DNA from 3 places in the Dyadobacter sp. HNCC25DJ187 genome. Region 3 is predicted to be linked to each of the others. Evidence: riboswitches for the same ligand, from Rfam matches in the RefSeq annotation. Region 3 holds a riboswitch; each other region holds the start of a gene.
The links. A riboswitch is a leader RNA that binds a small molecule or an ion and turns the genes downstream of it on or off. The one in region 3 is predicted to bind thiamine pyrophosphate.
Positions count from the first base shown of each region.

Region 1: another riboswitch for thiamine pyrophosphate. It lies ahead of thiM (hydroxyethylthiazole kinase); the one in region 3 lies ahead of thiS (sulfur carrier protein ThiS).
Region 2: another riboswitch for thiamine pyrophosphate. It lies ahead of AC1XUE_RS22720 (TonB-dependent receptor); the one in region 3 lies ahead of thiS (sulfur carrier protein ThiS).

Region 1 covers NZ_JBXHAT010000002.1:1,616,796-1,627,395, forward strand. Annotated here, with positions in the region: gene AC1XUE_RS17610 (2TM domain-containing protein) at 1-79, opposite strand, end outside; gene tenA (thiaminase II) at 232-882, opposite strand; gene thiD (bifunctional hydroxymethylpyrimidine kinase/phosphomethylpyrimidine kinase) at 879-1,712, opposite strand; gene thiE (thiamine phosphate synthase) at 1,725-2,369, opposite strand; gene thiM (hydroxyethylthiazole kinase) at 2,366-3,163, opposite strand; TPP riboswitch at 3,236-3,331, opposite strand; gene hxpB (hexitol phosphatase HxpB) at 3,448-4,128, shown strand; gene AC1XUE_RS17640 (sensor histidine kinase) at 4,143-5,483, shown strand; gene AC1XUE_RS17645 (hypothetical protein) at 5,554-5,994, shown strand; gene AC1XUE_RS17650 (amino acid permease) at 6,057-7,748, opposite strand; gene AC1XUE_RS17655 (phosphatidylinositol-specific phospholipase C/glycerophosphodiester phosphodiesterase family protein) at 8,016-8,795, shown strand; gene eat (ethanolamine permease) at 8,857-10,185, shown strand; gene AC1XUE_RS17665 (LytR/AlgR family response regulator transcription factor) at 10,506-10,600, shown strand, end outside.
Region 2 covers NZ_JBXHAT010000003.1:341,688-352,287, reverse strand. Annotated here, with positions in the region: gene hemE (uroporphyrinogen decarboxylase) at 1-12, opposite strand, end outside; gene AC1XUE_RS22725 (hypothetical protein) at 140-586, opposite strand; gene AC1XUE_RS22720 (TonB-dependent receptor) at 767-3,220, opposite strand; TPP riboswitch at 3,336-3,431, opposite strand; gene rocD (ornithine--oxo-acid transaminase) at 3,597-4,850, shown strand; gene AC1XUE_RS22710 (S41 family peptidase) at 4,855-6,243, shown strand; gene AC1XUE_RS22705 (GlsB/YeaQ/YmgE family stress response membrane protein) at 6,339-6,593, shown strand; gene AC1XUE_RS22700 (GH3 auxin-responsive promoter family protein) at 6,704-8,260, shown strand; gene AC1XUE_RS22695 (AAA family ATPase) at 8,343-10,600, shown strand, end outside.
Region 3 covers NZ_JBXHAT010000002.1:328,925-339,524, reverse strand. Annotated here, with positions in the region: gene AC1XUE_RS12490 (HisA/HisF-related TIM barrel protein) at 1-157, opposite strand, end outside; gene AC1XUE_RS12485 (thiamine phosphate synthase) at 151-792, opposite strand; gene AC1XUE_RS12480 (thiamine phosphate synthase) at 825-1,427, opposite strand; gene thiC (phosphomethylpyrimidine synthase ThiC) at 1,427-3,310, opposite strand; gene thiS (sulfur carrier protein ThiS) at 3,392-3,595, opposite strand; TPP riboswitch at 3,666-3,761, opposite strand; gene AC1XUE_RS12465 (GNAT family N-acetyltransferase) at 3,899-4,402, shown strand; gene AC1XUE_RS12460 (hypothetical protein) at 4,550-4,732, shown strand; gene AC1XUE_RS12455 (carbohydrate-binding family 9-like protein) at 4,840-5,604, opposite strand; gene AC1XUE_RS12450 (MFS transporter) at 5,841-7,373, shown strand; gene AC1XUE_RS12445 (DUF6814 family protein) at 7,393-7,647, shown strand; gene AC1XUE_RS12440 (acetyl-CoA C-acyltransferase) at 7,729-8,913, shown strand; gene AC1XUE_RS12435 (GtrA family protein) at 8,917-9,414, opposite strand; gene AC1XUE_RS12430 (hypothetical protein) at 9,677-10,195, shown strand; gene AC1XUE_RS12425 (hypothetical protein) at 10,208-10,600, shown strand, end outside.

The sequences.
Region 1 (10,600 bases), 1.3 Mb from region 3:
AATAGGTACGGAGGTGCACTTTAAAAGCAGCACGGTGTTTGGCTTTTTTCCAAAGGAATTCATTACGGGGAGTTTCCATTTTTTCTGCTATTTTGAATGAGTCGATTGCTATTGATGTCGTCTTTTTAACAACAATTCAAAAGTAAAATACACGTGAAAAAGAAACCAATCAATATGGACAGACTCACAATTTAATCGGATGAAATTTCAGATTAGATAGATGAACTGTTCCTAAACCGGCCATTGTTCAAGCCTGTAAGCGCTATCCCAGAATACGTACTCTAAGCGCGATGCAGTTATATAAGCATTTTGCATCTTTTTTCTCACCTCGTGTGAAGCATTTTCAGCTATTCGATCACAAATTGTTATCGCCTTTTCAACGGATATAGCAAACTCCTCTCCTGCATAGGCATCAATCCAGTTTTGGTAAACATTAGGCTTCGACTGATTCAGGTAGATATAATCTCCAACCTTTTTATAAATCCAGAAGCAAGGCAAAAGTGCTGCTACCGCAACCTCATAGCTTTCAAATGCACTGGCAGACAAAAGGTAATTGGTATAGGCAAAGCAACCCGGCATTTTTACGTTATCGTGACTGATTTCGTATTCCTTAAAATAACTGATATGCAAAGCCCGCTCGACCAGAATGGCATTCTGTGCAAATTCCAGAAAATCCAGCAATTCCTGGCTATTGCCTGCTTTCGTACCGGCAGTGGCCAAAGCACGAGCAAATTCAGCGAGATAAAGTGAATCCTGGAAAATGTAGTATTTAAATTTCTCTACCGGTAGCGTACCTGCTTTCAATTCCTGATTAAAAGGATGATCTTCTATTTCCTGGTAAATTGGCAAAGCTGCTTCCCACATCTCATCTGTGAATTTCATGACCTTACTTGCATTTTAGTGGGTGAATAAGTATGATTTAATGGCCCTGCCCCACTTCCGGTTGTTATGTTTTTACCAGCTTCAATTGCTCCTGCAACATATATCCTGGCATGTTCGACTGCATTTTTAAGCTCCAATCCTAAAGCCATAAAGGATGCGATCGCAGCCGACAAAGTGCAGCCTGTTCCATGCACATTTTTACTTTCAATATAATTGCTTTGCAAGGTTAGCGTTTCCTGCTGATCTAGCGCCAGTACATCATATAGCACCGGACCAACCAGATGCCCTCCTTTCAAAAGAACTGATTTACAACCTTTTGCAATCATTTGAGCAGAAGCCTCGATCATTTCCTCTACAGATTTGATTTGATGACCGGTTAAAATCTCAGCCTCATCCAGATTGGGTGTGATCAGATCTACAATGGGGAATAATTCTGTCCAGAGAATCTCTATAGTTTGCTCCTGAATTAACCTGGCACCACTCGTCGACACCATCACCGGATCAAAAACTACAAAAGCAGGCTTATACCGTTGCAGTATCCTCGCAACGACCCGAGCCACTTCCACAGTGTTGATCATTCCGATTTTGACGGCATCTATGGTAATGTCTTCAAAAATTGCATCCAGCTGCTGCTCGAGAAATTCCGGGGGAACCGGATGAATCCCTCTGACCCCCAAAGTGTTTTGCGCCGTAAGAGCGGTTATGGCAGAGGTACCATAAGCCCCCAGAGCAGCAATGGTTTTGAGATCGGCTTGTATTCCGGCTCCTCCACCACTATCTGAACCAGCTATGGTCAATACAGTAGGATATCTAGTTATTTCTGTGGTCATTTTGGGAAAATATTAAGATTGTGTACTTGCGATGACAAGCTTCCTTAAGGTTTGTGCTGCCTCAAAAGGTGATGCAGCACTGCATATAGCCGAAATAACTGCAATGCCTTTTGCTCCCTCTGTAATAGCTTGTTTGGCATTTATTTTATTCAGTCCGCCTATCACTACAATCGGATGATTGGTATTGTCATGGATCCATCTGAGCCCATCCATTCCCCACGGCGCTTCGGTATCTGTTTTGGATGGTGTTGAGAAAAGCGGACTTGCAGCGATATATGACGGCTTCCACTCCTCAGCCTGAACAACCTGCTCTTTAATCTCCACAGACAGCCCTGTAATTGCATCTGATGGAAGCAAATCCTTCAGTATCGTAAACGGCATATCGCTTTGCCCGACATGTACGCCGTCGGCATGAATGGCAAGTGCCACATCTACGCTGTCGTTGATGATCAGCGGAACGCCGTAAGGGTCCAGAATATCTTTCAATTTTTTACCTTTCTCAATAAAGGCGCGTGTACCAAGTGCCTTTTCTCTAAGCTGTACCATCGTGACACCACCTTTCACAGCTTGCTCTACGACCCAAAAGAAATCCCTCCCAAGACAAGCCCTCTCATCTGTGACAAGATAGAGCTGCAGTTGTTTTTCGAGCTCTGTCATTGTCTGATCTTTGCCATTTGATCCAGCTGTTCACTGCTGATGTCGGCCAATGCATCCAGAAATGCTATCTGAAAAGACCCTGGCAATTTCGCTTTCTTAAAGGCAATTTCTCCGCATGTACCCATGGTAGACGCCGCAGCTACAGCTGCAAAAAAACTATCTTTATGCACTGCAGCAAATGCTCCGGCAATAGCTGACGCTGAACAACCCATTCCGGTAATACGGGTCATCAGGGGTACTCCATTATCCACAAAAGCCACCTCAGAACCACGCACGATCACATCTGTAGCGCCGCTTACGCTCACTACGGATCCGTATTGCTTGCTTAATGCCGTAGCCGCTTGGATACTATCTGTCGAATTCGCTGTACTATCTACGCCTTTTGTTTTCAGGTTAGATCCTGCAAGTGCCAATATTTCAGAAGCATTACCACGGATAATAGTCGGACTTGCCGTTTCAAGTAATTGTGATAAAACCCTATTGCGATATGATGTTGCTCCCGCGCCAACAGGGTCAAGAATAATCGGTTTGCCGAGCTCTGCAGCTTTTCTCATAGCCAGCTTCATTCCTTCCACCCATTGCGGTGACAGTGTCCCGATGTTAACAACCAATGCCCCGGCGATTGAAACCATTTCCTCGACTTCCTCTACAGCATGTGCCATCACCGGTGACGCTCCCACAGCAAGTAAAGCGTTAGCGGTAAAATTCATAACAACGAAATTCGTTATATTGTGTACAAGCGGAACCTGAGTCTGTACGGCGGACAAGCCTTTGCCTGGTTTTTCCATGATCATGTCGTTATAAGTTTAAAAAACGAATGGAGCAATACAGTAAGGAGCCGAAAACGGATAGGAAAGATCATTAAGGGATCTTCATGCGCTTTTTCCTACGACAGCCTCAACTGTATCAGGTTCGAAGGGTATAAATCTCAGTCCATAAATAGGACACCCCTAAAGCCATTCTTAACTGCGAAAGTAGTAGTTTTGATTATAATAGCCGATTAAAATTCATGAGATAGATCTTTTTGACTATTTTTTGGCTGCAATCGCGTAAAATTTCTAATCTTAAACCCATATTAATGCAAAACATTAAAGCTGCAATTTTTGACATGGACGGTCTGCTGATTGACTCCGAGCCTATATGGGCGGATGCGGCACGTGAAGTAATGGAAAAGGTTAACTTTAAACTTACACACGAACTAAAACTCCAGACGACCGGTCTGTCTATCAAACTTTTCCTGGAATTTTGCTATAAAATTCAGCCGTGGCATACACCTTCATTTGAAGAACTTGAACAAGAAATTCTGGAGCATGCACATAAAAACATCCTTGCAAATGCTGTAGCTATGCCGGGCGCAATTGAACTCATAAAAAAACTGAAAGCATTGAATTTACGCCTTGCTGTGGCGTCAGCTTCGCATATGGAACTGATCGAAGGCGTATTAAAAAGACTCAAAATCATTGATTATTTTGAATTATGGCATTCTGGTGAATTGGAAGAATTTACCAAACCTCACCCTGCCGTATATCTCACTACTGCAGCAAAACTTGGATTGAAGCCAGAAGAATGTATTGCCTTTGAAGATTCACACGCAGGCCTGCGATCGGCACATGCAGCAGGCATGACCACTATATCGGTACCTGCGATGGAAGTATACGAACATCCGAAGTTTGATCTGGCTCATTATAAAATACCATCGCTGAACGATTATATTTTTGAAGAAATGTGTGGTCAGCCAGTAAGCATCATTAACGATTAACGTGCTTGAAATCAATGATCGGACTTCGACACTTTAGTTTTGTGATAGGGATACGTATCATCCTGATCATTTTAAGTGTATTGGTGGTTATATGGCTTGGTTCATTACAGACCAACGTAGTCCTGATCTATATTTTGGGTGGCGTATTCATCGCAGCTCAGGGGTCTTTGCTATACCGCTACGTCACGAACGTCAACAGAAAGCTCACCTACTTTCTGGAATCCGTCCGGTACTCTGACTTCACGATTAACTTCCGCCATGACAACAAAATGGGCAGAACGTTTCAGGAGCTCAATCAGCAATTCAATGAGGTACTTGATGCGTTCCGGCAGGCAAGAGCGGAAAAGGAGGCAAACCTGCAATATCTGAATACCATTGTGCAGCATATCGGAACTGGACTTATCACATTTGACAGTTCCGGGCAGGTAAGTTTAATAAATAATGCAGCATTACGCATGCTGAATATTTACCGTTTACACCAGTTAAGTGAATTAAAAGATAAACATCCGCGACTATATGAATTGCTGTCTAACCTGACTTCAGGCGTGAGAGAGCTTTATCGCACTCCTTCCGACCAACCGCTGGCTCTTCAGGGTGCTTCAATTCAACTGCGCGGCAAATGGGTTCGCATTGTCGTTCTTCAAAATATCCAAACAGAACTACAACAACAGGAAGTGGAATCCTGGCAAAATCTTACGCGGGTTCTCCGACATGAAATCATGAATTCCATGACTCCGATTGTGTCACTTGTAGGAACCATGAGGCTAATCGTGAACGAGGATATAGAACGATCTACAACTGACCAGGAAGCTGTCAATGATTTAAAAGAAGCGCTGCAAACCCTTGAAAAACGGAGCAAGGGAATGATGCAGTTCGTAAATGCATACCGCGACTTTACCACACTCCCCAAACCCGTATTTGCCATAATCAGCGTAACTGAACTGTTGCAGGAAGTTGTTCAGCTCTTACAAACAGATCTTACCGCAAATGGTGTGCTATGGCAACTCACTGTGAAGCCGGAAAACCTGAATTTCAAAGTTGATACCGGACAAATACAGCAAGTACTGATTAATCTTATCAAAAACGCTTCTGAATCCTTTTCGTCCCAGACGGACAGACTCATTACCCTCAACGCTTATCAGTCCGACAACTTGACATTTATTGAAGTCAGAGACAATGGCGATGGCATTGAACCGGAAGCAATTGAAAACATATTTATCCCTTTTTATACGACAAAAAAAACGGGGTCAGGTATCGGTCTCAGCCTGTCGAGACAAATATTGCAACAACATAATGGACAGTTGAATGTGACATCCGAAGTGGGTAAAGGAACTGTTTTCACGTTGATGATTTAAAATGTTACTATTCAGATCATTTTATTGCAACCATTTGACCAGCTTTCCTGTCTTCCAAAAAACGACAAAGATGAAGACACTGATATTGAGTTCTCTGGTGGCCTTTATGGCATGCCAAAGCGCAGGAATCGATAAGAAATCGTCAGAGATACATTTGAAGGAAACAGTATCTTTAAACAATGTACCAAAGGCATCTCTTACTTTTTTCGATGTGCATGACAGCCGTTGCCCGGAAGGGGTGAATTGTATATGGGCAGGAAATGCAAGCGTAGACCTACTTCTGGAGGGTGTCAATACGGAAGGTAAATTGACGGAGCATGTAAATATGTGTATAGGCGACTGCCGTTCACAATCCGGAACAGGATCTTTCAGGCAAGCTGATACGCTGGATCATGAATTCGCCGGACAACGGTACAGGTTCATTCTCGAGAGTGTGAATCCACATAAAAAAGTGGATAGTACTTTCACCAAGGATAAATATTCTATTTCTCTCAAAATCGAGAAGCGATAAACAAAAAAAGGGCAAATCCGGTTGACCCGGAACTTTGCCCTTTTCGTAATCACAGTATATCATCAATTTCCCGCCAGCTTACTTCTTTTATATCCGTAGCTGAAGTAGATTACCAGACCAATCGCCAGCCAGATTACGAATATAAACCAGTTGGATGCTCCCAGTTCCGTCATTAAATACAGATTTGTGAGAATACCCATAACGGGTAAAACTGAGAAATTGAATTTAAAACTCATCACAGATAATACCGCCCAGGTAATCCAGAAAATGATTGTCAGCAGCTTATGCTCAAGAATTTCCGCCACCGAAAGCGCCTGCCATTCTGCTATCACTTCCTGACCATAAAATGCCAATCCCAGTATAGCGGCAACAAAGCCAATACCTACAATGAACTTTCCATTGATGTAGGGCACCCGGAATTTGGAACGTGCAGAAATGCCGGTATGATCCAGGTAGAGAACACCGCCGCAAACAAGAATGAATGCAAAGAATGTCCCTACACTTGTCAGATCCACAAAGAAATCCATTTTGAAAAACAGCGCAGGCACCCCTACTACAAATCCGGTAACAATTGTGGCAAATGAAGGAGTCTGATACTTAGGGTGAATGGTTGCAAATTTCTTCCAAAGCAATCCATCACGGCTCATTGTCATCCATATACGTGGCTGACCTAGCTGATATACAAGCAATGCACTGGTAATGGCGATCACAGAGCTCACCGATATAATTCCTGCCATAAAGTCCAGATCATTCTTTTGAAAAACAAAAGATAAAGGATCGCTGACTTTCAGTTCCTTATAATTGACCATTCCAGTCAGTACAAGTGTAATCAATACATACAATACTGTACAGATAATAAGACAGTAAATCATTGCCTTAGGCATATCCTGCTGTGGATTTTTACACTCTTCGGCGGTCGTAGATATCGAGTCAAAACCAATAAAAGCAAAGAAGACAGCAGCAACACCACTGAGTACACCTTTCACGCCATTGGGTGCAAAAGGTGTCCAGTTATCAGGCTTTACGTAAAACGCACCTGCACAAATTACCAAGAGGACTACACCGATTTTCAGGATTACCATAATATTACTGGCTGTACGCGATTCTCTGATACCTACATACACCAATGCTGTTACCAAAAGAGTAACTAATCCGGCTGGTAAATTCATCAAAATAGCGATATCCCCGATTTTAGGGGCAGTGGCATAGGCATTGGCAGCCATTTGTTCGTAAGTACTCAAAGAAGCCATTCCAGAAATCTGCATTTTTTCAAAAGCTTCACCTGCCGCAGATGGATTGACTGTAAGCCAACCTGGAAGTGTGATCCCAAATCCTTTGAGCATACTTACAAAGTACTCAGACCAGGAAATGGCCACTACCATATTCGACACGGCATATTCGAGAATCAAAGCCCATCCGATGATCCAGGCAAACAATTCTCCGAATGCCACATATGCATATGTGTAAGCACTCCCTGAAACAGGGACCGTGCTCGCAAACTGCGCGTAGGAAAGTGCCGTAAATACACAGGCAATGGCTGTGAAGATAAACAAAAGCGAGACCGCCGGACCACCGTTGTAGCTTGCAAGTCCGATAGTACTGAAAATACCTGCTCCAACAATCGCAGCTATACCCAATGAAACCAGATCTCTCACACCGAGAATACGTGCCAAGCCGCCATTCTCTCCATCATGCGCATCCTTTAATATCTGATCAACTGTTTTTTTACGAAATAGAGAAGTGTTTTTTTCCATTCAGGATTAAAAGTTAGGTAAGCACCGCTATTGAATGCGGCTGCGAAAATAAGCATATTCTTCAATGATAAAGGCATGGGGTACCAATATGTTTGAATATCAACATATTGTCAATATAAAATTTTAATTTAAACAATCCATTCAATATTTTATTCCGATGTTTTACATTTTAATATACTTGTCACTTTTAGAACACTCATACTTCCTTAATCTGTCGTAAAGGTTTATATTTACGCAGTCCTTATCCCCAAACATTAACAGCCATTCATGAAAAGTATCCTCTCTTCTATTTTCCTGATTTGCTCGGGTTTCAGCTTTGGCCAGACCATAACTCAATACACCACCGCTCAAGCACATTCCCATAACGATTACGAACAACTCACACCATTTAAAGCAGCATACAAGCAGCAATTTGGTTCAGTTGAAGCTGATCTTTTCCTTGTTAATGATTCATTGTACGCGGCACACAACCGTGAAGATATCAAACCTGAAAGAACTTTTTCCAAACTATACCTCAATCCCATACTCCAGGAAATCAAGAATAACAACGGACAAATTTATTCTCAGAAAGATCTTACTCTTCAGTTACTGATTGATCTGAAAACGTCGGCAGACGAAACACTCACTGCTCTCGTAAAAATCCTTAAACCTCACGAAGCTATCCTGGCACCCAAGGGGCCGGTAAAAATTGTGGTAAGCGGCAATACACCACCACCGGAAGCATTCATCAAACATCCAAGCTTCATTTTTTTTGACGGGCGTCCCGAAGTCCAGTATACCTCCCATCAGCTGTCACGCATAGGACTGGTCAGTCAGGCTTTTCAAAAGTATTCCAAATGGAACGGTGAAGGAGAGTTGCCTGAAAAAGACAAAAAGGCACTTATGAAAGTGATTGACCAGGTTCATAATCAAGGCAAAAAAATCAGGTTTTGGGCTACTCCTGACAACATTCATACCTGGAAGACCATGATGAATCTCAAAGTAGACTATCTCAATACAGATAAAGTAGTACAGATGGGAGACTACCTGCGTACCGCTCCCAGGTAGGACTTTCAATCCTTTTTCGCGTATTAGACTAGTATCGTAAATCCACTCTATTCCAGCTGATATGTCATCACCGTCCAATACTTCGCTTAAAAAAGTGCTAAAACCAATTCATGTTTGGGCTATAGCAGTGGGGTTGGTGATATCTGGTGAATATTTTGGCTGGAACTATGGTTGGGGCGTGTCTGGTACCATTGGTTTCCTGATCGCGACGCTGCTGGTCACTGTCATGTATATTACTTTCATTTTTAGCTTTACTGAACTCACCACATCCATTCCACAGGCGGGAGGTCCTTTTGCATATTCTTTCCGTGCTTTTGGCTGGTGGGGTGGATTTATTGCAGGTTACGCTACGCTGGTAGAGTTTTTAATCACTCCTCCGGCTATTGCTTTTGCACTGGGAAGTTATACCAATTTCCTCTATCCTTCCTTGTCCGTATTGCAGGTTGCATTCTCATGTTACGTGATATTCATAGGTATCAATCTTCTCGGTATTAAAGAATCTGCCACATTTTCATTATTTGTAACCATCCTCGCTGTAGCTGAACTGCTCGTATATATCGGGATCATTGCTCCACATTTTTCAATGCAAACCTATATAACCGATCCCATGCCTTTCGGTTGGCAGGGCATATTTGCAGCATTGCCTTTCGCTATATGGTTTTATCTTGCAATAGAAGGAGTCGCTATGGTAGCGGAGGAAGTCGAAGACCCTAAAAAAACAATTTCTAAGGGATACATTTATGGTATTCTCACACTCGTGCTGTTGGCACTAGCCGTAATGATCTTCACCGGAGGAGTAGTACATTGGTCAAAGCTCAGTAATATTGACTATCCTTTACCCGCCGTCCTTGGACACATACTCGGAAGAGATTCCGGACTCACTCATATCTTCGCTAGCCTGGGACTCTTCGGACTTATCGCATCATTTCACGGAACTATCATTGGTTATTCAAGGCAAATTTTTGCTTTGGCCCGAAGTGGTTATTTGCCTCCATTTCTCGGAACTGTGAACTCTCGTTATCAAACGCCACACTGGGCATTAATTGTGGGTGGAATAATCGGCTGTATTGCTTTAAGCATTGGAAATACTAATCAGGTTATTATACTGGCAGCACTGGGCGCTGTGGTTATGTATATGATAAGTATGGTAGCCCTGCTCGTTCTAAGAAAAAAAGAGCCTGACTTGGAACGTCCTTTCGAAGTTCCCTTCTATCCTGTTTTCCCAATATTAGCACTGATATTATCCTCCGTCTGCCTCGTGGCGATTATTTACTACCACTTCGACCTCAGCTTATGGTTTTTTGCCGGTTTTGCTGTACTTGCTATAGGCTTCATGACTTTGGGTAAACATAAATCTGAACCCGGTAAAGCTATTGATAAGCACCCCTGATTCCTGGAAGGTCTATTTGGATTTTCGATCATTATAGTAGAAATATCTTCTGTAGCATACCGGAATATTTTCAACCTTATGGCCAGACGTTTTCAAAAAATATTAATAATATTCGAATATTTTACTAAACAATAAATAGTTAATCCAGCTTTCAGATCAGATTCTTTCGTGGTAACAAAAAAATTAGGACAAAAAAATCTTACTTTGTAAATCCTTCGTATGTCTCTTTGATAGAAACTGATCTACTTAGTTTTACAGAAGAATAAGAATTATTTTAGTCTTCAATATTTGAAGACTAATCTTCACTAGTAAGTATTGAAATGAACATATTGATTGTTGAAGACGAGCACATCATTGCGAAGCATTTACAATTTACCCTCAGCAGTTTTGGATATGAGGCAAAAGATGTAGCTAC
Region 2 (10,600 bases), on a different contig from region 3:
TTTCAGATTCATGCCGCAAAGGTAGGCTGAAAAAATTTAAACGCAGAGTTCAGGAAGTTTTTTGAATGAGTGTGTGTCTTATTTAAACGCAGAGTTCTAGGGAGTTTGGCGCGGAGTTTCGCTGATTTAGATTATTGCTTTATTCGGTTCGGGTATACACAAGGTGAGCCCTATCACACATGGCTGTTATTCCTTGTATTTCGCTTTTGGATTTGACATATAACTGTTCAACGGGCGTAGCATAACAATTATCAACTAATTCACCCCTGGTTTCGTAGGTGACTTCCAAAAATTTCTGTGAATCGACTTCTGTAAATCTAAATTTCCCTTGTATCGTTTTCGCAGTTCCATTCGCTTCCCTCGTCTTACTTGCCGTACCATCTGCATAAAGAATGTAAAACTCCTGCATATTTAAATCAGAGCCTTTCAATATCGGACTATTTGCTATGCTTCTACCTTGTGCAGAATACAATCGCCACTTTTGTGGAAATTTTTCTGAATCAAACTTCGCCACCTCTGGTTCTGCATCTTTTTTGCAAGCTGAGAGTATAGTCAATAAAACTGTAAATAAGAATAGATTTTTCATTTGGATCCATTTAAGTGCCTGATCTTATACTTCCAATCAGACACTTAAAAGTCAAAATACGTTGGAATCACAAATGTTTTTAACAACACAGAGTCACATTAAAATTCAGCAGAATTATACATGATAAACTCTGCGAAACTCTGTGCCAAACTCCTTTACTCTGCGTTCAACCCCAAAAAATCAAAATTTAAAATTAACCCCTACCAAAAAGTTGGTCCCGGCCTGTGGGAAGTAGAAGTTTTCCCGGGTCTGTACACCTCCGGAAAAGAATCCGTAGGTATATCCGTTGGACTCATATCTTTCGTTGAAAATATTATTGACCAGCAAATTGAAAGATATTTCCTTCATCCAGCTCGGCTGAACCGACCAGGTCAACCGCAGATCATTGGTGAAATAGCCATCCAGTTTCCTGGTTTCGTCCGATGTATTATCCAGGTATTGTTTGCTCACATATTTAGTCAATAAAGCCAGCTCCACATTCTTTTTGGGACTGAGAGTAAACTGACTGCCCACGATCACATTCGGAGAAAAAGAAATATCTGTCTGACCATGACTGATCGTGCGGTACTCATAGGTATCGTAGTCAATCACGTATTCGGTAAAATCTTTAATCTTATTTCTGCTGAAAGTAGCATTGGCATTCCATTTCAGGTATTGATTAAAAACTACTGCACCTTCCAGCTCAAGGCCCATACGGTAACTTTTCGGAACATTAACACGAATTGCATTACCCACGTCATTAATTTGTCCAGTGAGCACCAACTGATTGTTATAGCTCATCAGATAATAATTCGCAGCAAAAGCCCACTTGCCTTTTTGTGTACGCACACCTGCTTCTATATTATGCATCGTTTCATGCTCCGGAAAAAGATTAGCAGTTGCAAATGTAAAATCGTCCCGGTTTGGCTCTCTGTTACCCAGGCTATATGACGCATATACCGATGCCTGAGGAGCCAGCTGATAGGTAAGTCCAGCTTTGGGATTCAGGAAATGATATTGCTGATCCACATCGTGCAAGAGTTGATCGTTGTCTCTGCCATGAATAGAGTGACTTACAGCACGGAACTGGATATCAGCAAAGGCATTCAGCTTATCGGTAAACTGATAGTACACTTTCCCGTAAAGGTTAAAGTCTTTCTTTATGCCCTTATTTTCATAATACTGATGTTCACTGGATACATTACCTGCATTACGGGCCCAGATAATCTGTCCGTAGTGATCTCCGTCATAGTGATTCAGGCCTCCGCCAAAGCTGGCAGTCAGCTTTTTGAAACTGTTATAATCCAGGGAGAATGTAGTCCCATAAAAGTAGTTATCAAGCCATCTTCTTCTGATGATATCCGTACTTTCCAATGTATCGGCTCCGATTATGACATTAGGCAGATTATATTTACTGTATTCGTCATTGGCTCTGAACTGCTCATAATGTCCAAGACCTCTTACCAGAAATGCGTTCAGGTTCAGCGTAACCTTGTCACTCAATGTATGTGAAGTTACAAGCTGATAATGATCCTGACGGTAATTGTCTACCTCATTTTTATAAGTGTAGGAATTGTAGGTCCGATCACCGGAAGTAAGCAGGTTTTCAGCATCCGCTTCACCTAATCCGTTACGTTCTATGAAATCCAGAATTCCCTGACGATCGCCTCTCAGCTTTGCTTCAGGCACTCCATTCCAGGACTGATATGTTCTTTCTCTTCCGGAAAACACATTCGCTCTGACAAAACTCTTTTTACCGTAATATGCACCTGAAAGGTAGTACGAATGAAGATTAGAAGATGCCCTGTCCACAAAGCCATCCGATGAAATACGAGACAATCTGCCATCTACGGAAAATTTATTATTCATCAATCCGGTGCCCAGTTTGATGGTATTCCGAAAAGTATTGAACGAACCGAAAGAGTTGTTCAGCTCAGCATAGGATTCCTCTCTGAAAGTATTGGTACTGATATTAACACTGGCACCGAATGCGCCCGCTCCGTTGGTAGATGTACCTACCCCGCGCTGTATCTGAACACTATTTACAGAAGAAGCAAAATCAGGCATATTCACCCAGAATACACCCTGACTTTCTGCATCATTATAAGGAATACCATTGACAGTAACGTTGATCCGGGTCGCATCCGAACCACGGATACGAATTCCCGTATATCCTATTCCTGCTCCGGCATCGCTTGTACTGACCAGTGAAGGAGTGAAATTCAGCAATACAGGTAAATCCTGACCGAGGTTTTGCTTCTCTATCGATTCTGTACTTACGTTGGTGTAAGCCATCCCTGTCTTGTCATTTACACGGGTAGCACTGACGATCACCTCATCCGCCTGGTATGTACTTTTGTCTAGTTTAATTTCAATACTTCTGCTCCCTGTTTCCAATGCAAGCTTCACAGACTGATACCCTACATAGGATACCTGAAGTTCTGCAATGTTCTCAGCTATATCCTTCAAAGAAAAATTCCCCTGCTTGTCTGTAGCCGTACCGCGGATCTCTCCTGCACGAACGGTAGCACCGGGCAGCGGCTTGCCATCGGCAGCATCAGTGATTCTACCGGCAATGGTTTTTTGGGCGTAAACCCGTGAAATGGTAGTTGTAGTCAATAACAGCACAAACAGACAGGCCGTAACGTTTCGCATAGCGATCATAATGGTTACGAACAGGCAGGGGCCACCTATCCTCGATGATTAAAATAAAGATTCGATAACAGCTAAGAATGGTACTGATCTGAAAGTTTTTAACCTTCTTTTTCTGTTCATTTAAGCTTTCTCTCCCTACGCCGGCATTACCCGGATCAGGTGTTATGGGTATGATCTCAGCCCGTTCGGTTGGGCACCCCTATGAGATTCTGTTGCAAAGGTAGATTACATTAGCTGAGGAATCAACACTGAAATTGATATTGTATATATTGAAGCTTCGTTATATGATTTAGAAAACCTTTCATACATTTCAAACCGTTAACTTTTCCGTATTTTTACTTAGCAAATCCAACTTCATTTCAAAAGCGTATATTTAATGGCTCATCCTACCGATACATTCATGAACACATCTCAACAGGCAATAGAACTTGAATACCGATATGGCGCTCATAATTATAAGCCCATGCCGGTGGTTCTTTCCAAGGGACTCGGCGTGTATGTATGGGATGTTGATGGAAAGCAATATCTGGATTTCCTTTCTGCATACAGTGCCGTGAGCCAGGGACATTGCCATCCGAAAATTGTGCAGGCAATGATAACCCAGGCGCAAAAACTGACGCTGACGTCACGTGCTTTTTATAACGACAAGCTTGGTGAATGTGAAGAGTTTCTCTGCAAGTATTTTGGTTATGATAAGGTACTGATGATGAACAGCGGGGTTGAAGGAGGCGAAACGGCTCTGAAACTAACCCGTAAATGGGCTTATAAAGTAAAAGGTATTGAACCTGATAAGGCAAAGACAGTATACGCTTCCGGCAATTTCTGGGGCAGAACGCTGGCTGCCATTTCATCTTCTACCGATCCATCCAGTACTGATGACTATGGCCCCTTTTTACCCGGTGTAGTGATCATTCCGTATGACGATCTTGATGCGCTGGAAAATGCATTTCGTACCGATCCCGACATTGCCGGTTTCATGGTCGAGCCTATCCAGGGAGAAGCCGGAGTAGTCGTTCCAAAGGAAGGTTACCTGAGAGGGGTACGTGAACTTTGCACAAAATACAATGTCCTTTTTATTGCTGATGAGGTACAGACCGGAATCGGCAGAACGGGCAAAAGGCTGGCATGCGACTGGGAAGATGTAAAACCGGACATATTGGTATTAGGAAAAGCGCTTTCGGGGGGAACCATGCCTGTATCTGCGGCTCTTGCAGATAACGAGATCATGCTGACTATCGCGCCCGGCGAGCACGGCTCAACCTATGGAGGCAATCCACTTGCGTGTGCAGTTACCATAGCTGCTTTGCAAGTCGTAGAAGAAGAGAAGCTGGCTGAAAACGCTGAAGCAATGGGTACTCTTTTCAGGTCGCGCATGGAGGCACTTCAGGCGCAATGTGACCTGATTGAACTGGTCAGAGGCAAAGGTTTGCTGAACGCCATCGTGATCAGGGATACAGAAGATAGCCCCACAGCTATGAATCTATGTTACAAAATGATGGAACAGGGTTTACTATGTAAACCCACCCACGGCAATAAAATCCGATTTGCACCTCCGCTTGTCATCAATGAAGCACAGATGAACCACGCATGCGATATTATTTCTGAGGTTTTTATAAATTATAATGCATAGAAAAATGCTATTGAAAAGAATTATTATATCACTGGTACTATTGCCACTGCTGTATGCATGTAAAGACAAGACAGTAGAGCCGGCTACTGACAGTCAAACAAATGACTGGATCCTTTCAAATATGAAGTATTGGTATTACTGGAACGATAAAATCCCGGCTAGCCCTGATATGTCGCAGGGACCTTCGGCGTTTTTCAGTTCACTGTTATTTAAATACGACCGTACGTCAAACCCGAATGGCGACCGCTTCTCATGGATACAGGAAAGTGCTGATGAACTCACATCATCATTGAACGGAAATACAAAAACAACTGGTCTTGATTACCGGTTAGTTATTTATCCTTCCGGCAGCTCCAATGTCGTCGGAATAGTCCTCTACACACTTCCTGGCTCCCCTGCTGCCAAAGCCGGCTTCAAAAGAGGAGATATTTTTACACATATTGATGGGCAGAAGTTGACCACAACCAACTACAATAGTCTTCTCAGGGGAGACGGACCACTGAAATTCACGGTCGGTTCTATCAGTGATGCCGGCGTGATTACGGAGGGTACAACTCAAAAAGAGGCAGCCAAGCTCGACTTACAGGAGGATCCTATACACTATGACACGACTTACCAATACGGCTCCGACAAAATCGGCTACATCGTTTACCATCAGTTTGTACCCGGTCCTGACAGCGTCAGTGGTTCCAAGGCTTATGATCAGAAACTGGATGGCATTTTTGCCAAATTCAAAAGCTCCGGTGTCAATTCTCTCATCCTGGATTTGCGTTACAATGGAGGAGGTTATGTGAGTTCTGCTACCAATCTTGCAAGTTTGATCGGGAAAGTAACCAACAACGATATATTTTATTATAAAGAATATAATGCTACGGTGACGCCCGCTCTAGAGAAGCAATACGGCGCTAGTTTCTTCTATGAGAAATTTCAGACTAAATCTCAGAATATAGGTCAGAGCCTTAATAATCTGGTTATTATCACTTCCAAAAACTCTGCATCAGCGAGCGAATTACTGATCAATGGTCTTAAGCCTTTTATGAACGTAACGCTGGTGGGTGACGTAACATATGGTAAAAATGTGGGATCTATTACGATTACTGGTAAAGACAAGGGAATCAAGTGGGGCATGCAACCAATTGTTACAAAATCTTTCAATAGCCTCAAACAGTCTGACTATTCCGTGGGCTTTACCCCTACTGCATCTGTGATTGAAGGATCAAAACTATATGCTTACGGGAGTTTACGTGATCCGCTGTTGAACAAAGCTTTATCTATGATCACAGGTAGTCCCCTGGCCCGAGGCCGAGTTACTGAAAGCACACCGGTTTATCAGGAAATCAGCTCTTCTGTCACCAGTAAAGCAGCAGGAAGCAATATGTTCTTCGATAGGTAAAATCCCTCAGAACTTACCCAGATTTTCAGCACATTGTGTCAGGCAAAGTTTTTGTATATTCACAACTGTACTTTCACAATAAAAACTAAACACACATGGGTATTTTAACCTGGATTATCGTAGGGCTTCTTGCAGGAGCCATTGCCAAAGCACTTCACCCGGGAAAAGATCCTGGTGGTTTTATTGTCACCATTCTGATAGGTATTGCAGGAGCCGTTGTCGGAGGTTGGATATCATCACTGTTCGGTTACGGAAAAGTGGACGGCTTTGATATCGGAAGCTTGTTTATCGCAATACTTGGCGCAGTTCTACTTCTTTTCTTGTACAGAAAGTTCAGTTCCAGGACTTAGTATATTAAAACAGATATTAACCGGTGAGGGAAACAGAAGCAATCTGTTCTCTCACCGTTTTTATTGCTATTTTTACAGAATTTATAATTCAATATCCAACCGAACGTGTTATGAAGCTGGTGAATGATATGACTGTCTGGTTTTTGAAGCGACGCTTTGAAAGGATCGAGCAGTTTATGAAGAATCCGGTTGAAACCCAGCAACGTATTTTTTCTGAGCTTATCGAAACGGCTCGTTATACGGAATGGGGTTCAAGGCATAACTATGGCCAGATCAAATCCGTCAAAGAATTTCAGGATCAGGTTCCGGTTTCTTCATACGAAGAGCTTTATCCATATATAGAACGTGTATTAAAAGGTGAGCCCAATGTGCTCTGGCCATCGCCTATCGAATGGTTTTCCAAATCATCCGGTACCACCAACGCACGTAGCAAATACCTGCCTGTTTCACCGGAAGCACTGGAGGACTGCCATTACGAAGGTGGTAAGGACATGATGACCTTACTAATCCACAACCGTCCCGAGACCCGCGTCTTTGACGGCAAGGGCTTGTCTATCGGCGGCACCTTACATGCCAATCCTTTTGATGACTATACACAGGTAGGCGATGTATCCGCCGTGATCATGCAAAACCTGCCGGCATGGGGGGAATTTATGAGAACGCCTCCTTTGGAAGTCGCACTCATGGACCATTGGGAAAGTAAGCTGGACAAAATGGCGTCCATATGCTCCCATGAAAATGTGACCAGCATTCTTGGTGTACCTACCTGGACCATCGTACTGCTGGATCAGATTCTGGAACGGACCAAGAAGAGCAATATGCTCGAAGTATGGCCCGATTTTGAGGTTTTCGTTCATGGAGCCGTATCCTTCGAACCCTACCGCGATTTGTTCACAAGCAAATACTTCCCTTCTGATCAGGTTACTTACCTGGAAACCTACAGTGCTTCGGAAGGATTCTTTGCCATACAGGATGACCTGAGCCGGGTAGGAGAAATGCTCTTGATGCTTGATTATGGTATATTCTATGAGTTTATACCCATGGATGAAGTGGGCAAACCACATCCAAAAGCACTGTTGCTGGATGAGGTGGAAACCGGTGTCAATTATGCGTTGGTGATCTCAACCAATGCAGGACTTTGGCGGTATTTGATCGGAGATACAGTGAAATTCACATCTAAATATCCGTTCAGGCTGAAAGTAAGTGGCCGTACCAAACACTTCATCAATGCATTTGGGGAAGAAGTAATTGTGGAAAATGCAGATCATGCCGTAAAAATAGCAGCACAGGAAACGGATTCACAGGTTGCCAACTACACCGCCGGCCCCGTGTATATGGGGGACGGATCGCGAGGGGGACATGAATGGATTATCGAGTTCAATAAAGAACCGGAGGACCGTCAGGCCTTCATCGCCATTCTGGATAAATCGCTTCGTGAAATCAATTCAGACTATGATGCCAAACGATATAAAGACATGGCACTCGTTGAGCCGCTCGTCCACTTTGTACCTGCCGGCACATTCTATTCCTGGATGGGCAAAAGAAAAAAATTAGGTGGACAAAACAAGGTACCAAGGCTTAGTAACGACAGGACTTATCTGGACGATCTGTTGCTGGGGCTGTCGGCTATCGACACTCAGCCATCGACCTCAAATCTTTCTGAGTAGCATCTTTCCAATTTCATTTAAACCCTCATGGTGCCGATAGCCTGGGCGGCCCCGCCAAAAGCTGAAAGCCAACCGCTCTACTATGATTCCAAAATACCTCAAAATTAAAGGTTTATATTCTTACCAAACCGAACAGGAAATCCATTTTGATGCACTTACTGATGCTTCTTTGTTTGGTATATTCGGATCGGTAGGAAGCGGAAAATCTTCTATACTCGAAGCCATCACATTTGCTTTGTACGGTGATACAGAACGACTCAACAAAGCCGGGGACGATCGTACGTACAACATGATGAACCTGCGATCCGATGAGTTGCTCATTGATTTCGAATGTGTAGCCGGCAAGAAGGCTGACCATTATCGTTTTACTGTCAAGGGTAAAAGGAACAGCAAAAACTTCAAGGAGGTCAAAACCTTCGAACGAAAGGCATATATACTCACAGACGGAAACTGGGTTCCGCTATCCGAGCATGAAACTTCGGAAAACATCATTGGTCTCAGCTATGACAATTTCAGAAGAACGATCATTATCCCTCAGGGACGTTTCCAGGAATTTATCGAACTGAAAGACGCAGAACGGACACGCATGATGAAAGAGCTTTTCCAATTGGAAAAGTACGACCTGAGCCGGAAAGTAGGCACGCTCAGCAAGCAAAATGACCTCGAATTATCCAATCTGGCGGGTCAGCTACAGGCGGTTGCGGAGGTAGATCAACAAACGATCGATGTGGAAGACAAGCTGAGACAATCGGTTCTGAGTACAATTCAGGAATTAAATGGAAAGCTTGTCATACTTACTGCCGAACTCGATCAAATGCAGTTGCTAAAACTGGCTTTTGAAAAAATAAAGATTCTGAATGACCAGCTCATCGTTCTCGATTCCCGGAAAGCACAGATTCAGGAAAGAGAAGAGAAGCTAAGACTATTTGAAATCTGCTCTATTCATTTCAAGACATTGCTGGATCAGCAAAAATCTTTAAACTCTGCACTCACCCGAGACAAGACCACCTTTGCACAGCATGCACTTCGGGAAAAAGAGCTGAACGATGCATTAATTAAACAAAAAGAAACGCAGGTAAGTCTGAGAGAACCTTATGAAAAACGTCAGGAACTCATTGATCTGGCGGAAGAATTCGAAAAAGTAAATCAGATCAAAAAATTAGCTGAGCAGCTGACCGGACTAAATAATACTTTACAGCAGGGCGAGGTTCGGTTGAAAGAAAAGGAAGTTTCACTTGCTATTTTACAGAAAGATAAGAAAGCGCTGGAAGCAGAAAACGATCAGCATAAAACCCAGTTGATTGATATTCATATACTGAGCCAGATCAAGGCATGGTTTGCCACATCTGATGAAATAGAGCAAAATAAAAAGGCCCTGCTTAAGGAAGCAGACGACCTGAAGGCAGAACATGCAGCAATCTTGGAAAAACTGGCCGCAAAAATACAGAAAGCCGCAGACTTTTTCAGTCTCGGGATTACGGGCCAGTCAGAGCCGGAAGCAATAGATATAGCAATTACAAAATACCTGACAGCAAGTGAAGAAGAAAAGGAAGACATCTCCAAACAGATGCTTCGCATCCAGACACAAATTGCGCTGAACCAGTACGCGTCTGATTTGGCAGAAGGAGCCCCCTGCCCTCTTTGCGGATCCGAACACCATCCCTCTATTGTACATCAGGACGAAAATCTATCCGAGCAGATTGATCAGAAAAACAATCGCAGACAGCAGCTTCAAAAGATGGAGGATTCTTTACGCAGATTTCAGGCTGACGTGCAAAAGGATTTTTCCCTCCTTGAGAATATCGAAAAACAGAAAAATAGCATCAGAAACCGCTATTCTGAAATTAGAGATCGTATCAAAGCGCACGAATTGCTATTCGTATGGGAAAAATTCGAGAGAGAAAACAGGGGGAGTTTTGAGAAAGAGTTAACCCGTATGGAGCATCTTCAAAAACAGATCAGAGATGCTGAGGTCAGGATCAAATCCAAAACTGCTGAACTGGAAATGGCGGTGGAGGAAAAAACTGAAAAGTTCGAAAAGCCGCTGAACGAGATCAGAAATAAGATACTTCAGGCGGATAGTATGGCCTCTACACTTTCTGGTCAGCTTACTCAGGTGAAGTTGGAGGAATGGAATAACATAGCTGAATCTGCAATCACAGAAAAAACCGCAGCACTCAGAACTTCGTATGCGGATATCAAACAGCTTTACGAATCGACTGTCGCACAAATCGATAGGGATGAAAAAGAGAAAAACGTTATATCAGGCGGCCAGGCAACACTTGTAAGGGCAATTGAAAACCATCAGCAGGAAATTACACAGGTCAGGAATTCATTGCA
Region 3 (10,600 bases):
CGTCCTCGGCTCTGTTCATATCTACACGGCGTAATGCCACGGTCACCAATTCCGAACCGGAAGCAATCAGCGACTCACGCATTAATTCGGAAGAACTGAATTTTCCAGTACCCGTAAACAGGCGGGAAGAAAATGCTTTATCTGCTATTTTTAACATAGTGCTTTTTGAATTTTTGAAATAAGTTGTTCAGGATTTTCAGCCTGAACTATTAAGCTCGAAACAGCAATGCCATGCACTCCAACTGATACCAGACCATTTATATCATGATCTGTAATACCTCCGATAGCAATTATGGGAATCTGCTTGTTTTGTCTAGCTTGATTTGTCATGATTGCGCGGTATCCGTCCAAACCCAGGAAAGGGCTTAGAATCTGCTTGGTACTGGTATACCGGTATGGTCCCAGTCCGATGTAATCTGCACCTTCTTCTATGCGGTTGCGTACATCTTTTGCAGTGTTGGCCGTTCCGCCGATGATGATATTTGAACCTGTGATTTTTCGGGCTTCGGAAATTGTCATGTCTTGTAGGCCAAGATGTAAACCGTAGGCATTTACCTCTCTTGCTACTGTCGGAAAATCGTTGATAACTAATTTCGCATCATACTTATCACATAGGTTTTTTGCCTGATGAGCAATTTCGCAAACATACTTTTCTGGTTGGTCTTTAATGCGAAGCTGAATCCATGTACATCCTGCGTCCAATGCAATTTGGATGCATTCCAGATGACTAAGTTCGTCGGTTTGATTAGATATGAATTGTAGCTTGTCAATCATGTCATTAATATTTTGCATAGGCATGAGCTTTTCTGCCAGTATTATTCTTTTTAAGAGTTAATGGCAGAAGCCAGCGATGTAAAAACTTCAATGGCTTTTGAGGGCTCCTGCCATAAAATTCCCAAAATAGCTGCACCATCTAAATTCATGTCCTTTACCTGTTGTTGATTGGAAATAGTAATCCCTCCGAGGCCAACTACCGGAACTGTTTTATATTTCTTTTCCAGATAAAAGTCTTTGGCAAGCAAACTTTTATACCCCGACTTTGAAATGCTGTCAAATACCGGCCCGAAAAAGGTGTAGCTGAAGTAAGGGTTCAAATTTACCATTTCTTCCAAATCGTGAACCGAGGTACTCAAACAGTAGCCCCGCATTTTCAGATTTTTCAATTCGTTTTCATTCGTCTTTCTTCTGATTGATTCAGTAAAGTGCAACCTGAAAATTTTAAATTCTGAAACCACTTGATGATGTTGGTGAACAGCAATCCTGCTGATGAATTCTTCGTCGATCTCATCAAGCAGGACCCTTAACTGATCCAGGGTACATTCCGGTTTTCTGATGTGGATATATTCCAGTCCCGCCCTGAAAAGTCCGTTGATGATACGGGCTTCGTGAGGGATAAAATCGGGACTGGATATGGCCAATAGTTTCATTACAGATATATTTCACTTCCCTTGTCGGCGAACTCGAGCGCTTTCTTTTGCATACCTTCCTGCAATACATCCTGCTCCATCAGGCCGTTTTCTTCAGCATAATTGCGTACATCCTGCGTAATTTTCATCGAACAGAAATTGGGTCCGCACATCGAACAGAAATGAGCTACTTTGGCACCTTCAGCAGGCAATGTTTCGTCATGAAATTCCCTTGCAGTGTCAGGATCCAGAGCCAGATTAAACTGATCTTCCCACCGGAATTCAAATCGGGCTTTGCTAAGTGCATTATCACGATATTGTGCTCCCGGATGTCCTTTCGCAAGATCGGCAGCGTGTGCAGCAATCTTATAAGTGATTACCCCATCTTTCACATCCTTTTTATTTGGTAATCCCAAGTGTTCCTTGGGAGTGACATAACATAACATAGCCGTTCCAAACCAGCCGATCATTGCCGCGCCGATTGCAGAAGTGATGTGATCGTATCCGGGCGCGATATCCATAGTCAATGGTCCGAGTGTATAGAACGGTGCTTCATGGCAATGCTTCAGCTGCTTATCCATGTTCTCTTTAATCATATGCATGGGTACGTGTCCCGGACCTTCAATAATGGTTTGCACATCATGCTTCCACGCAATTTTCGTCAGTTCGCCAAGGGTTTCCAGTTCGGAAAACTGTGCTGCGTCATTCGCATCTGCAATGGAACCCGGCCTTAAACCGTCACCAAGTGAAAATGCTACATCATGAGCTTTCATGATCTCACATATATCTTCAAAATGCGTGTAAAGGAAGTTCTCCTTGTGATGGGCAAGGCACCATTTGGCCATAATAGAACCACCGCGGGAAACGATGCCGGTGACACGCCGGGCTGTCAGCGGAATATACCTCAAAAGTACTCCGGCGTGTATCGTGAAGTAATCGACACCTTGTTCAGCCTGCTCGATAAGGGTATCTCTGAATAATTCCCAGGTTAGATCCTCTGCTTTGCCATTCACTTTTTCCAGTGCCTGGTAAATGGGAACTGTACCAATGGGAACAGGGGAATTGCGGATAATCCACTCACGGGTTTCATGTATGTTTTTACCTGTTGAAAGGTCCATAATTGTATCGGCTCCCCAGCGACACGCCCATACAGCTTTTTCAACTTCTTCTTCAATGCTCGAAGTAACAGCAGAATTACCTATGTTCGCATTAATCTTAACCAGAAAATTTCGCCCAATAATCATGGGCTCACTTTCGGGATGATTGATATTGGAAGGAATTACAGCTCTGCCGGATGCGACCTCTTCGCGTACAAACTCAGGTGTAATCCATGTTTTTGGAGTGTTCGCTCCAAAACTTTGACCGGTATGTTGATGCGCCAGAAAGCGGTCTTTCTTATCGAGCCTCTCGATTTGCTCAGCAATTCGTTGGTTCTCCCGTATGGCAATGTACTCCATTTCTGCAGTGATTATGCCCTGTTTTGCATAATGAAGCTGAGATACATTTTGTCCCGATTTTGCACGGAGCGGTTTGTTGTTGCAGGCGAATCGTAAGGAATCCAGACTTGGCTCCAGCTGCCTTTGCCTGCCATAGTCGGAGGATATCGTATCCAATTGTTCCACATCACCACGGTCCATAATCCATGACTTTCTTAACGGACTGAGACCTTTTCGTACGTCAATAGCAATGTTTTGGTCTGTATAAGGACCACTCGTGTCATAAACAGTAACTGGTAAATTGACATCTGTGATACCTGTTTTGCCGTGTATGCGTGTATCAGACAGTGTGATCTCCCGCATCGCAACTTCGATGTTGTGAATGGTTCCCTTTACATAAATTTTCTTTGAAGCCGGAAACGGGGTACGGGTGATTACATTTTCACCTGGTGTTTTTTCAATTTTCATGTATATGTGCTGTTTGGCCGGTCGTGTCGGCAATGGTGGGATGAATCTTAACTCGGATGTTTTGGAATGCAAAGCCGGCGTTTAGCCGCCTTGTGTGGCTCTGATTAAAGTGACTTTGTCGTCGGGCAGAAGGATGTGTTTTTCCCACTGTGACTTAGGAATGATGCTCTGATTGATTGCTACGGCTATCCCCTTTCCGGGATTAGAAAATAGAGAAGTCAGTAGCTTTTGCACCGTCACATTTTCTGAGATTTCCGTAAGTTGCTGATTGATGCTGATTTCCATTCTGAATAACGTTTTGTAAATAAAACTTCAGGAATGGACCTCGCGAAAGATTCATATAGATACCAATGAATGGTTATCTCCGACTTTTCCCTATCGGCAGTACTAACTGCATCAGGTTCAAAGGGTATTATCTCAGTCCGCATATGGGACACCCCTAAAGTTTCGACAAAGCTATTGGAAAAATTGAGGAATGAAAAATAAATGTTATAAAGTTCCTGCATGGACAGGTCGAATAATTTGACTTTTAGTATTTTGGGCTAACTTTGAATTTTAACACTACGCAAACAACAGTATATTGTTTTAATGGATCTGATCATACGAAATGCTTCTCCGAAAGACCTCCCTGTCATTCTTGACATCATCAACCAGGCGATTCTAACCACCACAGCCATCTACGACTACGAGACCAGGACGCTGGAGGAGCAAACAGCCTGGTTCGAGAAAATGATTGAGGACGGAATGCCCGTAATTGTTGCCGAGCATGACAAAAAAGTGATAGGATACGGTTCGTATAATATTTTCAAACCCAAAATAGGTTATAGATTTAGTGTCGAGCACTCCATATACCTGGATGAGAAATCACGAGGTCTGGGTGTTGGCGGCAGGTTATTGAAAAGTCTTATACAGCGGGCCGGCGAATCAGGCATTCACACGATGATTGGTGTTATTGATGCATCTAACAGAGGCAGCATTGAGTTTCATAAAAAATTCGGATTCATAGAAAAAGGGTATCTGCGTGAGGTGGGTTTTAAATTTGATCAGTGGCTGGATGCAGTTTTTATGCAACTGATATTGCAGGAGGATTGATATAAAGTATATACGGTGTCAGGAATGAAACAGCAGCGGGCTGTTTGTCTACGATTTTTAGCAAAATGACAGTTAACCACCGCTGGAATGATTATTTGATTTGGTCAGATGTAATGTATTAGTAATCATAACCAAACAACAATCATTATGGCACGTCAACGAGGAGAACCAGCAATATTGGAAAGAAGTAAGGCAATTGGAGAGGCACCTGTTTTTCCGGATATACCTACTAACACGCAACCGACCAGGAAGCCAGCCGATGATCCTGATCTCACCAGAAAAAGTGAAGATGAGGTTGAAAAAGAAGAAAAAGCAAATGGTTTGGATTAGGATCTGATACTTCCTGATTCAAATATAGATACTGAAGAAAGTCCTTGGGTTTTACAACTTGAGGACTTTTTTAGTATAGGCCATTTTGAATCGGATTGAGTTCATGGCTACTCAAATAATAAGGTTCCAAACTTTTGATATTCGTGAAAGCTGCCATTCGTTCTTTTCCAGGAATAATAGGCGGGTTCCTGATCATAATCAATACGATAAAAATTCCCTCTCCATATAGTACCAGATACTGGAATTTGTGGAACGATTGGACTCATCAGAGAAAAAGGTATAAAAAATTCGGCTTTCCAACCTTCCACCGCTGCCATACTCTTTTTCAAACTTCCCTGAACACTCGTGGCATGTCTTACCTTCATATCGCCGGTATAATTCCATGGTTTCCAGCCTTGCATTCCTCCTTTCAGATTAGGCACAAGGATCACCAACTCATGATCTAGCGGAGATATTTCATATTCAAGATAGATGGGAACGGAAGTGTCGGGCCACAGAAAAACTTCTACGACATCTTCCTTATACAAGGCTCCAAAGTCCTCCTGAATCGTGGAGGTAAGTCTTTGATCTTCACAGTCGAACAGGAAATACATGCCTTTCTCTGAATAAAGAACTTTGATACGTGATATGTACTGTCTGCCAGGTTGTTTTTGTTGGGAGTTGTTCTGAATGATTATAGGAAGCCATTGTGTAGTCTGCCAGTTTGAGGAGGATCCCTTGCCGTCTACATCAAAATCAGTCGTTTTTTTTACGATCAAAGATGAGTCTGGCGATATTGGTTGGGCTATCGTACGTACATGCCCGATAGTCAGAGATAGTATGAGTGTTAGAATCAGGTTTTTGCCCATGATGTTGGATTTAAGAGCAATCAAGTTGTACAGGTTTTTAGATATTACCAAACCTGACTACAAAACATCAGCGGAGGTGCATGAAATAGTGTTTTGCCAGGCATCATATACAACCAAAACATGAAAATACAGGTTTTTGCAAAACCACATGAGTAACGTCGTGCAGATTGTTACTTTCGTAGAAATTAGTTTAATATTCCTTGTTACACTGGTTTGGTAGTAACACTGAATCACCCGCTACTTTATCCTGATTTTTACCCATGAGTTCTAAGAACGACAACGTTACACAGAGTATCACGCAGGTAATCGCTGCCTCATCACTGGGAACACTTATTGAATGGTATGATTTCTACATTTTCGGAAGTCTTGCGGTGATCATCGGACAACAACTTTTCCCAAGTGACGCCGGTGCTTCAGCTCTAATAAACACCCTAGCTATATTTGCTGCGGGTTTCATTGTCCGGCCGTTTGGTGCCCTGGTTTTTGGTCGCCTCGGAGATCTGATAGGACGGAAATATACATTTCTGCTTACCCTCGTGCTTATGGGCGGATCTACATTTCTGATCGGTCTTATTCCTTCTTACGAAACCATAGGTTATGCTGCACCAATATTAGTGCTTATTCTAAGATTGGTGCAGGGGCTGGCGCTCGGCGGAGAGTATGGCGGTGCTGCTACCTATGTGGCTGAACATGCTCCCGTTGGCAGACGTGGCTTTTTCACCAGTTGGATACAAACTACTGCGACATTGGGGCTGTTTCTTTCCCTTGGTATTATCGTGGTCACAAAGAATCTCATTGGTGCCGATCAGTTTGCTGACTGGGGATGGAGAATCCCGTTCTTATTGTCTATTCTTCTGGTTGGTGTTTCGATATACATCAGAATGAAAATGCATGAATCACCTGTTTTTACAAAACTTAAAGCAGAAGGAAAGGTCTCTGCAAATCCATTGAAAGAAAGTTTTCAGAAGAAGGCTAATTTCAAAATGGTACTGCTTGCCTTGTTTGGAGCTACGATGGGGCAGGGGGTGATCTGGTATACCGGTCAGTTTTATGCGCAGTCATTTTTGGAAAATACATGTAAGCTGGATTTTAATGAATCCCGATACATACTTCTATGGGCAATTGCGCTGGCTACGCCATTTTTTGTCGTTTTCGGATCCTGGAGTGATAACGTAGGTCGTAAATGGATTATGCTGACTGGTATGCTGCTTGGTGTATTTTTCTACAGGCCTATATACCAGTATTTTCTGGATGCGACAGACGTGAAAGCCATGGCGCAATCTCAGCTCAATACCACCTCCGAGCCTGTGGTTAAGCAAACGATGATCAACGAAGACAAAGACTCACTAATTACCAGTACGGTGCGTAAAACTTTGGACAATGGTATGGCTTTCAGTGAAATCAATACCAGAATGGTACCGGATGATGTATTGCTACCCATTGAAGATAAATCTGTGGTCGCTGATGTAACCCTTTCATCGGCTACGTATATCATTTTTATAGCATTGGTTTTCTTTCAGATACTGCTTGTGACGATGGTTTATGGGCCGATAGCTGCATTTCTGGTGGAATTGTTTCCTACACAGATCCGGTATACCTCCATGTCGCTGCCGTATCATATCGGTAACGGCGTTTTTGGTGGATTGGTACCGTTTATTGCTACGCTGGTTGCTTCTTATCCGGGTTCTACACCGTTGTCTGGTTTGTGGTACCCTATAGGAATTGCTGCATTATCCTTTGTCATAGGAGCAGTATACATCAATAACAAAGGTGATGAAGATGTAATGGACTAACATAATAAAAACATTGAATATGAACATATTGAAAAGAATACTTGGGGCTGTTTGGATATTGCTCGGGCCGGCTATAATTGTGTTTTTAATCTTTCAGGCCATAGAAAAAATCGCCGAAGCAGATTTAGGAATTGACCGTATGAATACCTCCTTACAATGGGGAATTATCATCCTGATCTTTATCCCGATTTGTGCTGGCCTTGTTATTTTTGGATTTTATAGTTTTAAAGGTGAATATAATAAGCTTCCATCAAGCTCAGATGAATTGAAATGAGTTTTCTGAACAGGAATCTGTCATGACAAGGTGTTACTTTCAGAATAGTTTCTATTTTTGAGTATCATCAAATCAGAAACCATGAAGGAAGACGTATTTATCGTGTCGGCATGTCGTACACCTATCGGAAGTTTTGGCGGAAGTTTGTCGGGTATTCATGCAGCTCAACTTGGTGCTGCGGCAATTAAAGGAGCATTCTCTAAGACACAGCTTGACGTTGACGTGGTAGATGAACTATACATGGGCAATGTCATATCAGCCAACCTTGGACAAGCTCCGGCACGGCAGGCAGCTATTTATGCCGGTTTAAAACCGGAAGTAATATGCACAACGGTCAACAAGGTTTGTGCTTCAGGAATGAAAGCGGTTACGCTTGCCGCACAATCTATTCAACTCGGGGATGCATCTGTAATCGTTGCAGGTGGGATGGAGAATATGTCGCAAATACCTTATTACCTTCCCAAGGCGCGTTACGGACAGGCTTATGGTCACGGCGAAGTGCTGGATGGGTTGGTCAAAGATGGATTGACTGATGTATACGATCAGGTGGGGATGGGTGTTTGTGGTGACAATACGGCCAGTAAATATAATATCACACGCGAACAACAGGATGCTTTCGCCATCCAATCTTATCAGCGAAGTGCTTTTGCTACCGAGAAGGGCTTTTTCAAAGATGAAATAACAGCGGTAGAAATACCTGGCATAAAAGGTGCGGAAAGTACTTACATCACCGAAGACGAGGAATACAAGCGGGTCAAATTCGAGAAAATTCCGTTTTTAAAACCCGTGTTCTCCAAAGACGGTACAGTTACAGCTGCGAATGCTTCCACTATCAATGACGGGGCTGCAGCGCTGATTTTGGCTTCTGCTGAAGTTGTGCAATCTCAAAACCTGAAACCTGTTGCACGTATTGTGGCTTATGCCGATGCGGAACAGGAACCTGCGTGGTTTACAACAACACCGATGCTTGCCACACAAAAGGTATTAAAAAAGGCTGGACTGTCTTTGGCAGATATCGATTACTTTGAAATAAATGAGGCCTTCGCCGTTGTTGCACTCGCTTATATTTCTGAGCTGAATCTGGATCAGAAAAAAGTTAATATTTATGGTGGTGCAGTTTCTTTAGGTCATCCGCTTGGAGCTTCCGGAGCAAGGATCATCAGTACGCTGTTGTCTGTGTTGCAACAGAAGAGCGGCCGATATGGCCTTGCATCGATTTGTAACGGTGGAGGAGGAGCCTCAGCGATTATTATTGAAAAATTATAATAGCTAACGGATCAGGACTTTCAGGCGGTTGTAAAAACCTGTGCTTTTGAATGTAAAGGTCTTATGAAGAATGTAATTACTTATAAAGCTGAACCCCATCCCAACTGTGTAACACACCATTTCATTGAAATTGACAGTTTTCTCAGAATATGGAATAAGAAACTGATATGTTTCAAAATAATTATTGGAGATGTAATAAGCAGCGTTTGAAAATATGTAAGTTACAAATCCGGAAAAAACAGCCACCATCAGAAATTTAACCATTTCACGTCGGGTCTGATTTGTTTTGCGGGCATCGAAAGCAAAAAGTTTAGTGAGGGCAAAACCTACAATAAAGGAAGCAGCGTAAGCTGGCATGATGGACTCCTGGAATGTAAGTCCGAACCAGTCCTGAAATAAACTAGAGCAAAGTAGCTGAACTGCAGCGCCGGTACCTGCAACGAGGAAATAGGCAATTAAGTCTTTTGAATTAAAAATCTGGCTCTTTTTACCTTCCGACACTGTTTTGGAAAATTAGTATGTGACATTGTGTTTCTGGCGCAATATTAAAGATAAAATAGTACTGAAACAATTTATTAGAAATAAGTTGAGCAAGCGGGTGGCTCTGAACATTTATTGAAATGTGACGGATTTATTACGTGCGAGTCGTAAAATATCATATCGATGCTCTGACAGTTATGTTGAAATCTTTATAGGTTTGTGGCATTGAAATTGATAGTTTTTGAAACAGTATGGGGACTATCCCGACTTAAAATGATTAGTTATGAAAAAGTATTATCTGGCTTCTTTATTGATTTTTAGTGTTTTAACAGCAAGTGCCCAAACGCAGAAATGGGCTATAGGTTTCAAGTTGGGAGAGCCTACAGGTGTATCACTACGTAAATATGGAGATCGTAACGGATTGGACCTGTCAGTAGGCACTTATACGGGGTTTTTGAAAAATAAATCTACTTACAAAACTTCTAATGACGACCTGGGTGCTATTGGTGTGTCATTCAATGGAACCTATCTATGGTATGTTCCGATGTTCAACGAGAGAATGATGGCTTATGGAGGAGTGGGGGTACAGCTCAACTCACGGCGTTACTACCCTGATCGTAACGTAAAAAGTGTTCATACGACCAATATTTCCACCGGACCGTCGGCCACTGGCGGACTGGAGTTTTTCTTTGCCAGCAAGCCAACATCATTTTTTATTGAAACAGGCGCTTATGTAGAGCTTCTGCCGAAAATATTCTATTTCAATCCGAATCTGAACATAGGTTTAAGACATAACTTTTAACATACAACTCCGATGAGAAGTAAAACTTTACTTGCTGGTGTGCTTCTTACATCATTGCTTACGTATTCATGTACCGGTGTGAAAAATATGTCTGGTTCACTTAAAAAGTCGGATGGTTCGGAGACTGTGACAACTGCCAGGCATGGCAATTACCTCACCGAATCAGCAAGACAGGATTCACTCCGCATCAATTCGAGGTCTGCGGTGGGCAGTTCCACAAGCCAGGCTGGAGAATATCGAAGGAATCATGTCAATCTGAACAGTGGGAATGCGACTGATGCTACCATTCAAAAAACGGAAATGAGTGATCAGTACGGTCAACTGATTAAGCTCAATGGCGAAATGGATAAACTGGCCGATGTTGTTTTGTATGAATTAGATATTACCGAAAGGCGCTATAACAAG